DNA from 2 places in the Nocardia sp. NPDC005366 genome. Region 1 is predicted to be linked to the other one. Evidence: riboswitches for the same ligand, from Rfam matches in the RefSeq annotation. Region 1 holds a riboswitch; the other holds the start of a gene.
The links. A riboswitch is a leader RNA that binds a small molecule or an ion and turns the genes downstream of it on or off. The one in region 1 is predicted to bind thiamine pyrophosphate.
Positions count from the first base shown of each region.

Region 1 (6,495 bases):
TCGCCGACCAACTCAGCTGGGAACTCGAGATCGAGGTCGACGGTGACGAGACCGAGATCGAAATCGAGATCAGCTGGCGCGATGACCCGTCCGACGAATCGGCGACCGACACGCCATCGGCGCCCGCGGTTCCGGCCAAGGCCGCACATCGTGGGCGTAGGCGGCCCGCGAAGTGATCCACCTACAACGCCGCTGAACTGTCGCGGAGCCCACAGCTGGAGCGGCGGTGACGTTATCGGACGATCTCGATATCGGCGTTGTGCTGAACCCGAACTCAAACCGATGAGATCGGCGCGAAGGGCCGGATCGCGGCGGTGCCGGGCCCCACCACCGCCGCCGACGATTCCGGCACCTCGTTCCACGCGCCCTCGAGGTCGCGCAGGGGCTCGGACACCACGAAGCGGGTTTCGCCGCCCAGTTCGCGCAGTACCTCGATTTCGGGGTGCAGTGCGCGCAACTGGGAGAGCTCGGTGGAGAAGAACAGTGACCGTGATCGCCGCTCGCTGGAATATCGAAACACCCAGAGGAATTCGCCGTTGGTCGTCGCGACGGTCATCTGAACCGGATGCTCGACCCCGTTCGCGTGCCCGACGTCTTCGACGAAGCCGACCGCGCGGGCGACGCCGTCGAAGGGGTCATCGACGAGACCGAACGTCAGGGCGAGGTAGAACAAGACTTCCGTGTCCGTGGAACCCTCGATCTCGGAGAAGAGCGCGGGGTCGACGGCCAGCAGCAGGTCGCGCCTGATCTCATGGAACCCGCGCAGGACGCCGTTGTGCACCCACAACCATTTCCCGTGCCGGAACGGATGACAATTGCTGCGTTGCACCGCGGTCCCGGTCGAGGATCGCACGTGCGAGAGCAACATCGATGTTCGCACCTGACCGGCGATCTCCCGCAGATTGCTGTCGTTCCAGGCCGGTTCGATGCCTTTGTACACCGCCGGTTCGGTGCCCTCGCCGTACCAGCCGACACCGAAGCCGTCACCATTGGTAGTGGTCTCTCCCAAACGCGAGTGCAGACTCTGATCGATCAGGGAATGTTCAGGGCGGAACAACAGATCCTCGGCAAGGATCGGCTCACCCGAATACGCCATCCACCGGCACATACAACAATTCAAACAGAATCGATACCATCTGCGATAGCCCGTGCCCTCCGGAAAACCGTGCCGGCCCCGGTCAGGAATATAAAAATTGTCGGAATCAATTCTTCTTAGTGAAGTTCCCTGTCCCGTTCGAACCCCGCTGCCGCCCTGGAATTCTGGGCGGCTAGGAGGCCAGGATTCTGGCTTTTTCGGCGTTGAATTCTGCCTCGGTGAGAACGCCCTGGGTCTTGAGCTCGCCGAGTTGACGTAAGGCCTCGATGCGGTCGACCGGCGGTGCGGCGGGGGCCGGTGGCGGTGCGTATTGGGGTAGGGGCTGCGCGGGTTCGGGTTGTCGTTCTTGTTGGGCGGCCCAACGGTTGCCCTGTCGCCGCGATACCCGGTTGGAGACGGCGGTGGCGGTTCCGGCGACGGCAGCGGTGCGGGCGATCCCGCGGAGTAGTCCAGGCATGGGTATGTCTCTCCGTTTCGGCTCAGCTGGCGAGTGTGTCGAGTGAGGCCAGAAGGGCCTGGGTGGGAATCCGGCCGGTGGCGACCAGCTCTGCGCCGTTGTGTCGCAGAGCGCGAGCGAACGGCGCCGCCCACCGGTTTTCGTAGACCAGCACCGCGCCCGAGCATCCTGGCCCCAGGATCGAGGCCGCGGTGTCCAGATCGGTGCTGTCGATCAGTCCCGAGGCAGCCTCGGCGAACAAGGTGATGTCGAAGTCGCCGGTCAGACCGAAGTCCTCGATCGCGACGCCGACGACAGATCCATCGAGTTCCTTGCGCACGAAGGTCAGATCCAGGACCCGGATGACGTCGCGTTCGATGAGGTCGAGTAGCAGTGGCAGGGCCGAGCCGTCGGGTGTGCGGTCGGCCGGGAACTCGACCACCAGATAGTCGACGGGTCCGAGTTCATCGAAATCGAGTTCATTCATGGCAGATTCTCCGTTCGAGGTGCGAATCAGTCGGCTCGCCATGCCGCGACGGCCCAGAGGACGACGACGTCGACAGCAACGACCAGTACCGACCCTCTCTGTGTCGAGTCTCGGTCGGGCTCACACCAGAAATCGTCACCTTTTCCGGATGAGATGTGGCAGGGCCGCTTCGGTGGCACACCACGCACACTGCCTCCTCGGACGCGAGTGGCGTGGTCGATCGCGCTGTGTCTCGCTCCAGGCTTCACCTGTTGCGGGTGATGCGCGCGCACCCGCCGCCGGAGTTGTCTGACCTCGGTACCGGCGGATCGCCAAGACCCACGGCGCTTCCTGAAACCGGAAGAGATTCCGCGATGGCGACAATCCAGAGCCCTCTGGACATCCGGCGAGATTCACCGAACAGGGTGAGGCGGTGACACGGTGATGTGGGCACTACCCGCGATCGCCGCGATCCTGCTCACCTTCGCGGCGATCTCCGGACGTATCACGGGCACACCGGTCACCGCACCGATCATCTTCACCGCCGGTGGTCTCGTACTCGGAAACACAGCGGTGGGGCTGATAGAGGTGGAAACAACCGCCGAGACCGTCAAACTCCTTGCCGAGGTCACACTCGCGTTGGTGTTGTTCTCCGACGCCTCGCAGGTGGACCTGACCGCCCTACGGGCCGCGATCTCCCTGCCCGCCCGGCTGCTCGGCATCGGTCTGCCATTGACGATCGCGGCCGGGTTCGGCACGGCGCTCATCGTGCTGGGCGAGCTCACCTGGGCCGAAGCGCTCCTACTCGCGGTAGTCCTCGCCCCCACCGACGCTGCCCTCGGGCAGGCCGTGGTCACGCTGCCGGTCCTACCCTCGCGAGTGCGGCAAGGATTGAACGTCGAAAGCGGCCTCAACGACGGAATCTGCGTGCCCTTGTTCTTGATCGTGCTGGCACTCGCCCAAACCGAAGCCGGCGCCATCGGCCATGGCGCCGCCGCCCGGTTGGTCGGCGAACAAGTCGGGTACGGCATCGCGGCCGGTGTCGGTGCCGGGACAATCGCCGCCGCGATCCTGGTCACCGCCGAGCGATACCACACGATCGACCGCGCGTGGACGCAGATCGTTCCCCTCGCCGCCGCCGCGCTCGCCTACACCGTCGCCGTACCGGTCGGCGGGTCGGGTTTCATCGCGGCCTTCGTCGGTGGCCTGGCCTTCGGGAGGATCCTCCGTCGCGACGTAGACGGCAATGCACCGGCCGACCTACTCGACGGCGCCGGTGACTTGTTCAACGCCGTGACCTTCATCGTATTCGGTGCCGTGCTGCTCGGTCCTGCCCTCGGCCACCTGTCCTGGAGCGTGGTCGGGTATGCCGTATTGAGCCTGACCGCGGTCCGGATACTGCCCGTCGGATTGTCGATGCTCGGCACACACGCCCGTGTCCCCACCGTCGCGTTCGTCGGCTGGTTCGGCCCCCGCGGGCTGGCCACCATCGTCTTCGTAGTCCTGATCCTGGAAGAACACCAAGAACTACCCCACCAAGATCTGCTCCTCGCCTGCGCCGTCGTCACGATCGGACTCTCGGTCTTGACCCACGGACTCAGCGCCGCACCACTGGCCAAGCGTTACGCCACCTGGTCGCACCGCAACCCCTCATGACCACGAAGAGCTCCCTGATCCAGGTCGAGCAGACTCAGAGCGCGTGTACTATTCGCCCGGATACACCCACTGCGGGAGCTCGGAGACGGCCGGGCTGAGAGGGCGGACCCCGAAGCGCCGCCGACCGCATGAACCTGTCCGGGTAATGCCGGCGTAGGGAAGCGAGTTGCCCCATGGCCGCATCGACCGTTGACTCGACAGGCCACGAGGCGCCACTCACCCTGGACGAACCCGCGCCGAGAGTTCTCTCGTTCTGGGATCAGAGCGCGTTCTGGGCGAATCTGGGCGTGAGCCTGTTCGCCTTCACCGGGGCGTACACCGTCCTGGCGCCGAATGCCGAGGGCGCGGCTCAGATCTCGATCGCCGCGGGCATTGTCGCGATGATCATCGGCACGGTGGTCGGCGGACTGATGCTCGGACTGGCCGCGGTGCCGGGCGCGAAAACCGGCAAACCCGCGATGATGCTGCTGCGGGGGTTGTTCGGCGCGAAATTGAGTTATGTGCCGACGGTGCTGAATATCGCTCAGCTGATCGGATGGGGCACCTTCGAGTTGATCGTCATCGGCAATGCCGCCGATGAGATGTTCGGCGGCGGCCCGCGCTGGCTCTACGTCGTGATCGCGGGCGTGCTCACCACGGCGCTCACGATCTGGCCGCTCGGCTCGGTGCGCCTGCTGCGCCGATTCGTGACGGTGGGCGTTGTCGTCGCCCTGCTCTGGTTCTATCTCCAGTTCTTCCGTACGGGGCTGCCCGACCTGACGACCGATCCCGGCCCCGGGGGCAACGGTCCGTTCGGCGCGGATTGGTCGCTGTTCTGGATCGCCGCCGACGCGGCGCTGGCCGTCTCGATCTCCTGGGTGCCGGTCGCGGCCGACTACACCCGGCATTCGCGCAGCACGAGAGCGGCCTTCGGGGCGGCGAGCGGCGCGTACGGACTCACCCAGATCTTCGCCTACATCCTCGGCCTGTTCGCCCTCGCGCTCGCCACCGGCGACGGCGCGTACGGACCGTTCCTCAGCGTCACCCTGGGCGCGGTGTTCTTCTTCATCCTGGTGTTGCGCGAGGCCGATCAGTCCTTCGCCAACGTGTACTCCACCGCGGTCTCGATCCAGAACCTCGCGCCGCGCGTCGACCGCCGCGTCCTCTCGATCGGACTGGGCGCGCTGATCACCGTGCTGGCGTTGTGGCTGGACATGGACGACTACTTCGGGTTCCTCGGCCTGATCGGCTCGGTCTTCGTGCCGCTGCTCGGCGTACTCGTCGCCGATTTCTTCCTGCGCGCCGGCGGCGAGTGGAATACCGCAGCCGACGCGCCGTCGCGGTGGGGCATGATCGTCGCCTGGCTGGTGGGACTGTCGGTGTACCAGTTGATCAACCCGGGTGATGCCGGGGTATGGACCGATGCCTGGGTGCGCGTGGGGCAGTGGCTGCATTTCACGAAACAGCCGTGGATGAGCGCCTCGCTGCTGTCGTTCCTCGCGGCGGTGGCGGTGGCCTGGCTCGTCGGCAGGTTCGTCGACCGTCGCGCGTCGGCCTCGGCCTAGGGCCTCAACGCGCGTCCAGGGTCGCCAGGGCGGCCAGGGCGGCCCGCTGAAAGGTTCGCGAGTGCGCCCGCGGCGGTAGGGCGACACTGCCGCGGACCCACTGTCGGCAGTACTCCTGCGCCGGGCCGACGCAGAGCGCGTGGGCCAGTGGGAAATCGGAGTCGCCTTCGGACACGACGCCGCCGGGCAAGGTCTCGTAGCATCGGCGCAGCGCGTCGAAGAATGTCCGATTGTGCGACGCCAGTTCGGGTTTCGCCACGACGCCGACCTCGTCCGGCAAGGTCGCGAAAAGGAACCGCGCGAGATCCCTGTGGTCTTCGACCCATCCCAGGTGCGCGTCGATGAGCGCGAGGACATCGCGCTCGGCCTCCCCCGAACCGAGACGATCGAGTATCGCGCGCTGGTAGTCGAGCATCCCTTCCACGTAGACCGCCGCCGCGAGCCGGGCCTTGGATCCGAACGCGTGGAACATACTTCCGCTGGACAATCCGAGCCGATCGCGCACCCCCGCGACGGTGAACGCCGGATACCCTTTCGCGAGCAGCTGCGTCCTCGCCTCGGCCAGGATGCGGTCCCGCGTCCCGTGCGCCACCTAACCCCCGAATTCGGCGTCGACACCGGATCGGACGGCGGCAAGCACCGCGGCGCGCACCCGCAGTTTCGTCCCGAGATGCGCGGCCATATCGAGTCCGGCGAGCCGCTCGGCTTCGGCGTACGCGCGGTTGCGCGACTCGTCTTCGTCGGCGACGACGATATCGAGGAAACCCAGTTCACGCGCCTCGCTAGGCGTGAACAAGGCACCCGTGACCGTCGACCGATCGAATCCTGGCGCGGTGAGCCGATGACGGGCCGTCTCCACGCCGTAGTGCGGAATCGTGAGCCCGATCGCGACTTCGTTCAGTCCGATCTTGAAATCACCGGCGACGCCGAATCGCACATCCGCCGCAAGCAGCACGAAAGCTCCCTGGGCGATCGCGTGACCGGGACAGAGCGCGAGCACCGGGTACGGAAAACTCAGCAACCGGTGGACCAGCTCGCCCCCGGCCCGCAAGGTCCGGGCGATCTCCTGCGGGTCGCGAGCGAACATCGCGAGGTCGTATCCCGCCGAGAACATCCGGGGACGCCCGGTCAGCACGACGACGGCACGATCCGCCTCCGCCTGCGCCATCGCCGCGGTCAACTCTCGAATCATGTTCTCCGACATCACATTCGCTTTGCCGTCATCCATCGTGACGGTAGCGACGGCACCTTCGAGGGCGTAGCCGACGAGATCGGACATGATCACTCCTTCTCTAGA
Region 1 is NZ_JBEXFQ010000008.1:120,593-127,087, forward strand. Features, by position in the region: gene ABZS43_RS11955 (amphi-Trp domain-containing protein) at 1-176, shown strand, start outside; gene ABZS43_RS11960 (class II glutamine amidotransferase) at 275-1,096, opposite strand; gene ABZS43_RS11965 (SHOCT domain-containing protein) at 1,269-1,553, opposite strand; gene ABZS43_RS11970 (DUF6325 family protein) at 1,576-2,019, opposite strand; gene ABZS43_RS11975 (cation:proton antiporter) at 2,440-3,654, shown strand; TPP riboswitch at 3,716-3,831, shown strand; gene ABZS43_RS11980 (cytosine permease) at 3,828-5,198, shown strand; gene ABZS43_RS11985 (TetR/AcrR family transcriptional regulator) at 5,203-5,790, opposite strand; gene ABZS43_RS11990 (crotonase/enoyl-CoA hydratase family protein) at 5,791-6,477, opposite strand.

Region 2 (6,495 bases), on a different contig from region 1:
TTCGACAAGGACGCGGGCGAATCCCTCATCAGCGCCCCCGTCCTAGAATCCCGCGCACTCGGCGCGACCTGCGGTGGAGTGCGCGTCTGGAGCCTGTACGTGCCGAACGGCCGGGCACTGGACGACCCGCATTACACGTACAAGCTGGAATGGCTCGCCGCGCTGCGCGCCAACGGCGCGGCATGGCTGGCCGACGACCCGCTGGCCCGCATCGCACTGGTCGGCGACTGGAATATCGCGCCGACCGATGACGATGTCTGGTCGGTCGACTTCTTCCAGGGCAAGACCCACACCTCGAAACCCGAACGCGACGCCTTCGAGGCCATCGCCGACACCGGTTTCACCGATGTCATGCGACCGTTCGCCCCCGGCCCCGGCGTCTACACCTACTGGGATTACACCCAACTGCGCTTCCCCCGCAAAGAGGGGATGCGCATCGATTTCGTCCTGGCCTCACCCGAACTGGCGGGCAGGGCCGTGGACGCGGTGGTGGACCGCGAGGAGCGAAAAGGCAAGGGCGCCAGCGATCACGCGCCCGTCATCGCGGAATTCGGCGACTGAGCGACGCCAGGCCCGCACGCGCGCGGCGACTCACCCGTTTCGGGTGCACACGGCCGACTCACGCGGTGACGTAGGCGAACTCGTCTGCCGCGAGCGCGGCCCAGGACGGTCGCGCCTCGGCCGCGCGTGCGGCGAGTTCCTCGACCAGATCTCCGCGATCGGGATCGTTGTCGTACGGATTACGCGGGAACCAGCGCGGCCAGTGGTCGTACGCGCGGTCGACCCGGACGTCCTCGCCCTCGACAGTGAACCGGATGAACAGCCACCGGCCGTATTCGCCCGCTTCGATATCGCGCAGCCGCCGCAGCCCGGTCGGAATCTTGCGCGCGTTGCGCGGCACGCCGACACCGATGCCGCGACCCACCCGGAACGCGAAATCGACGTGCCCGTACTCCCGATACAACAGGTGGATGCGGGCGACCATATCGGCGAGTTCCGGACTGTCGGGCGGGGTGGACCGTGGCAATTCGGAGGCCTCGACCATCCCGGCGACAAGTTGTCGGCGATGTTCCACCGAGGTGATACGACGGCGCAGACGCGGACCTGTCGCGGGAGCGGGAAGTTCTTCGGCCACCGGCGCCGAACCCGCCACGACGCCGCCGCGGTCGAGGAAATCGAATACCGCGTCGGACAAATCGGGTCCAAGCGCACTGACCAGATCCCTGGTCACCGCCCTGGTCTCCGCGGCGGCGAACAGCGCCGCCACCTCGTCATGGGTCACCCCGTGCAGGGATTCCGCGAAAAGCCCCACCAATTGCCGCAATTCGAGCAGCGGATAGAGCGCGACCGCCGTCTCGTATTCGACGCGCAACTGCTCCAACTGGTCCGCGTGCCGCCAGTCGTCGCCGTCCCACCAGCGGACGAAATCGATCACCTCGTCCAGCATCAACGGCGTGAGATCGGCGACCGGCACCCACGGGGGCGCCCCGACCAGCAGATCCTGCGGTTCGACCGGAGCGATGTAATCGTCATCGCGTCCCTGCCCGAACAACACGGCCGTTCCGTCCCGATACCGCTCCAGCGTGAACCAATTGTTCGCCATACCCATGTCGAACGTGACACGGCCACCGGCCAACTCACCTAGCTGCCCCGCCCCCTCCGGATCCTGCACCACTTGGACCACAAGGGTGCGCCCCCACAGAACATCCAGCGTCGGCAACTCGGATTGCATGCCCCACAACCTAATCCCCGCGACGCCGATCGTCAGGTCGCGAGCGTCGGCGCTTGCGGTGTGGAGGCAGCCGGTCTCGGCGGACATTCGCGCCTCGTTCGGACAGGTTCCCGCGGTGGTGGACGGCGATTGTCCGGTCCGGCCGGTACCCCGCCGTAGCGGCACGACCGAACGACATCGCGACGTGATCCTGCGGCACTTCTTCGGCAGAATGCCGAGCAAATCGGCGATCTACTGACAATATCCCCGCAGATCAGCGGAAACTTCCAGCCGATCGGCTGTCCGCTCACTACCATGGACGTATCGAATCCGACCGGCGACCGGGCGGGAGGTGCGGCCATGGCGTTCTATCGGCAGGTGGGTGCGGTGCCACCCAAGCGGCACACCCAGCATCGCGACGAGCACGGCGGGCTCCTCTACGAGGAGTTGATGGGCGAAGAGGGTTTCTCCGGGGATTCCTCGCTGCTCTACCACCGTGGCCTGCCGCCCGCGATCATCGATTCCGCGGTCTGGGAACTGCCCGATCAGCGCACCTCCCCGAATCACCCGCTGCGCCACCGTCATCTGCGGCTCCCCGAATTGTTTCCCGGTGACAGCGCCGCGGGCACCGATCCGGTGACGGGGCGGCGACTGCTGCTGGGCAACGCGGACGTGCGCATCTGCTATGTGGTAGCGGCGAGCGATTCGCCGTTGTACCGCAACGCCATCGGCGACGAACTGGTGTACGTGGAATCCGGTTCCGCGACGGTGGACACGGTCTTCGGAACACTGCGCGCACAGCAGGGCGATCAGGTGCTGATACCGCGCGCCACCACCCACCGCTGGTCGCCGACCGGGCCGGATCCCCTGCACGCCTACGTGATCGAGGCGTCGAGTCATATCACGCCGCCGAAGCGCTACCTGTCGCGATTCGGCCAGTTGCTCGAGCAGGCCCCCTACTGTGAACGCGACCTGCGCGGACCGGACGGCCCGCTGCTGGAGACGGGCACCGATATCGAGGTGCTGGTCAAACACCGCGCGAGCGGCCGAGTGGTCGGCACCAGAATGCGCTACGCGACCCACCCGTTCGATGTGGTCGGCTGGGACGGCTGCCTGTATCCGTTCACCTTCGATATCGCCGATTTCGAGCCGATCACCGGGCGGGTGCACCAACCCCCGCCGGTCCACCAGGCGTTCGAGGGGATCAACTTCGTGATCTGCGATTTCGTCCCGCGCAAGGTCGACTATCACCCCCTGTCGATTCCGGTGCCGTACTACCACTCCAATGTCGACTCCGACGAGGTGATGTTCTACTGCGGCGGGAATTACGAGGCGCGCCGGGGTTCGGGGATCGAACAGGGGTCGGTGTCGGTTCATCCCGGCGGCTACGCGCACGGTCCGCAGCCCGCGGCCTACGAGGGCAGTATCGGCATCGAATACTTCGACGAACTCGCGGTCATGGTCGACACCTTCCGGCCACTCGAACTCGGCGAGGGCGCTCTGGCCTGCGAAGATCCCGAGTACGCATGGACCTGGTCCGGTCGAGGGCCGGGCTGATGGCCCGCATCGACGTCCCGGAGGACTCGCCGTTCGGACCGGACCACCTGCCCTACGGGGTCTGTGCCCCGCGCGCGGGGGAACGGGGCGGGGCGCGGGTATGCACGCGACTCGGCGACGTGGTCGTCGACCTGTCGCTGGCTTTGGACGATCCGGATTTCGCGAATGCGAGTCTCGATGCCTTTCTGGCGAGAGGCGTCCGGCATTGGCGCGATACACGGGATCGCTTACGCGCTCTCGTCGACGGCGCGATTCCCGACGCGGCGGTTCATCCGCTGGCCGAGATGGATTCGCTGCTGCCGATCCGGATCGGCGACTATGTCGACTTCTACGCGAGCATCGACCACGCCACCAATCTCGGACTCCTGTTCCGTCCGGATTCCGAACCGCTGCTGCCGAATTGGCGATATCTCCCGGTCGGCTACCACGGCAGGGCGGGAACGGTAGTCGTCTCGGGAACCGATATCCGTCGTCCGCGCGGGCAGCGGCGAACCGATTCCGGCGCGGTGGATTTCGGGCCGTCTCGGCGATTGGATATCGAGGCCGAGCTCGGCTTCGTGATCGGCGTCGGCTCCGCACTCGGGACATCGATCGCGACGGGCGAATTCGCCGATCACGTATTCGGGGTCGCACTGGTCGACGACTGGTCGGCCCGCGATATCCAGGCATGGGAGTACCAGCCGCTCGGGCCGTTCCTCGGCAAATCCTTCGCCACCTCGATGGCCGCCTGGATCACCCCCCTGTCCGCGCTCGAATCCGCGCGTATCCCCCTGCCCGATCAGCACCCCGAACCACTGCCCTACCTGCGCGAAACCGAGAACTGGGGGCTGGATATCGCTATCTCGGTCAGCTGGAACGGCACGCTCGTCTCGACCCCGCCGTACGCACGCATGTACTGGTCACCGGCGCAGATGCTCGCCCACCTCACCGTCAACGGCGCCGCCACCCGCACCGGCGACCTCTACGCCTCGGGCACCGTCTCCGGACCGGACCCGAGCGAGCGCGGCTCCTTCATCGAATTGTCCTGGGGTGGAAGTGCACCGATCGCGCTGAACGGCGAACAGCGCACCTTCCTGGAAGACGGCGACGAGGTGGTCATCACCGCCACCGCACCGGGTACGGGCGGCTCCCGCATCGGGCTCGGTGAGGTACGCGGCCGCGTTCTGCCCGCCCACGAGCGCTGAACGTCCTTGGCATCGCACATCCGGCCGGGGAAAGATCCGCGACGGAAAGGGCGGTGAGCCAGGTTCCTCCCCCGATCGCCGGGAACCCGCTCGGGCGGGCGGGTATGGTTGGCCGGGGAAAATCGCACATCGCCAACGGGGGCTCGCACCAGCGGGCTGAGAGGACGGCTAGCTCCACGGAGCGGACAGGGCCGTCGACCGTATGAACCTGACCGGGTAATGCCGGCGTAGGGAGAAATCATGACGAGCACACCTGTCGACACCGTGACCACCGGTCCCATCGAAGGCAGCGTCAAACACTATCGCCAGGTCGAAGACCTGCGCATTCCGGTACGCCGGATCAATCTCAGCAACGGCGAGACCTTCGACGTCTACGACACCTCGGGCCCGTACACCGACGACGCGGCCACCATCGATCTCGAAGCGGGCCTGCCCGCGCTGCGCGACAACTGGGACAAACCCCAGGTCGACGGCCCGCCGACCCAGCTGGCCTGGGCGCGCCGGGGGATCATCACCCCGGAGATGCGGTTCATCGCCGCACGGGAGGGCGTGACGCCCGAACTGGTGCGCGACGAGGTCGCCGCCGGGCGCGCCGTGATCCCCGCCAATCACAAACACCCGGAACTCGAACCGACCATCATCGGCAAGAAATTCCTGGTGAAGATCAACGCCAATATCGGCAATTCGGCCGTCTCCTCCTCCATCGCGGAGGAAGTCGAGAAAATGGTGTGGGCGACCCGCTGGGGCGCCGACACCATCATGGATCTGTCCACGGGTAAGAACATCCACGAGACCCGCGAGTGGATTCTGCGCAACTCCCCCGTGCCGGTCGGCACCGTGCCGATCTACCAGGCGTTGGAGAAGGTGAACGGCGATCCGACGGCGCTCACCTGGGAGATATACCGCGACACCGTCATCGAACAGTGCGAGCAGGGCGTGGATTACATGACCGTGCACGCCGGTGTGCTGCTGCGTTATGTCCCGCTCACCGCCAAACGCGTCACCGGAATCGTCTCGCGCGGTGGATCGATCATGGCCGCGTGGTGTCTGGCTCATCACCAGGAATCGTTCCTGTACACCAACTTCGCCGAACTCTGCGAAATCCTCGCGAAATACGATGTGACCTTCTCCCTCGGCGACGGTTTGCGCCCCGGCTCCATCGCCGACGCCAATGACGAGGCCCAGTTCGCCGAACTGCGCACCCTCGGCGAACTGACGAAGATCGCGAAATCCTCCGGCGTGCAGGTGATGATCGAAGGACCCGGCCATGTGCCGATGCACAAGATCGTGGAGAACGTGCGACTGGAGGAGGAGTTGTGCGAGGAGGCCCCGTTCTACACCCTCGGCCCGCTCGCGACCGATATCGCGCCCGCCTACGACCACATCACCTCGGCCATCGGGGCGGCGATCATCGCCCAGGCCGGCACCGCCATGCTCTGCTATGTCACCCCGAAGGAACATCTGGGCTTGCCCAACCGTGACGATGTGAAGGTCGGCGTGATCACCTACAAGATCGCCGCGCACGCCGCCGACCTCGCCAAGGGCCACCCGCACGCCCAGGACCGGGACAACGAATTGTCCAAGGCGCGTTTCGAATTCCGCTGGCGCGACCAGTTCGCACTATCCCTCGATCCGGATACCGCGCGCGAATATCACGACGAGACGATGCCCGCCGAACCGGCCAAGACCGCGCACTTCTGCTCCATGTGCGGCCCCAAGTTCTGCTCCATGCGCATTTCCGCCGATGTGAGGGAGTACGCCGAACGCCAGGGGCTGACGGATGTGCAGGCCATCGAGGCGGGTATGGCGGAGAAATCCGCCGAATTCGCCGATGCGGGTAAGAAGGTGTACCTGCCCGTGGTCTCCTGAGACCGCGGCGGCGCGACCGTCGCGGACATCGCATCGCCGCCCTGCGTAGGGGGCAGGGCGGCGGGGGTTTGCGATGTCCGCGCGGCGACCCCGGTTGCCCATTCGTGTGGCGTGGCCGGGTCATGGAGTGAATTGATGATCAGGATCGGTGGACCGGCCTGGATCCTGGGGGCG
Region 2 is NZ_JBEXFQ010000015.1:91,745-98,239, forward strand. Features, by position in the region: gene ABZS43_RS18845 (exodeoxyribonuclease III) at 1-561, shown strand, start outside; gene ABZS43_RS18850 (hypothetical protein) at 620-1,819, opposite strand; gene ABZS43_RS18855 (homogentisate 1,2-dioxygenase) at 2,072-3,268, shown strand; gene fahA (fumarylacetoacetase) at 3,268-4,452, shown strand; TPP riboswitch at 4,578-4,699, shown strand; gene thiC (phosphomethylpyrimidine synthase ThiC) at 4,693-6,321, shown strand; partial or broken gene ABZS43_RS18870 (alpha/beta fold hydrolase) at 6,405-6,495, opposite strand, start outside.
Region 2: it holds a riboswitch for thiamine pyrophosphate, as region 1 does, so the genes downstream of both, thiC (phosphomethylpyrimidine synthase ThiC) here and ABZS43_RS11980 (cytosine permease) in region 1, are expected to answer to the same signal.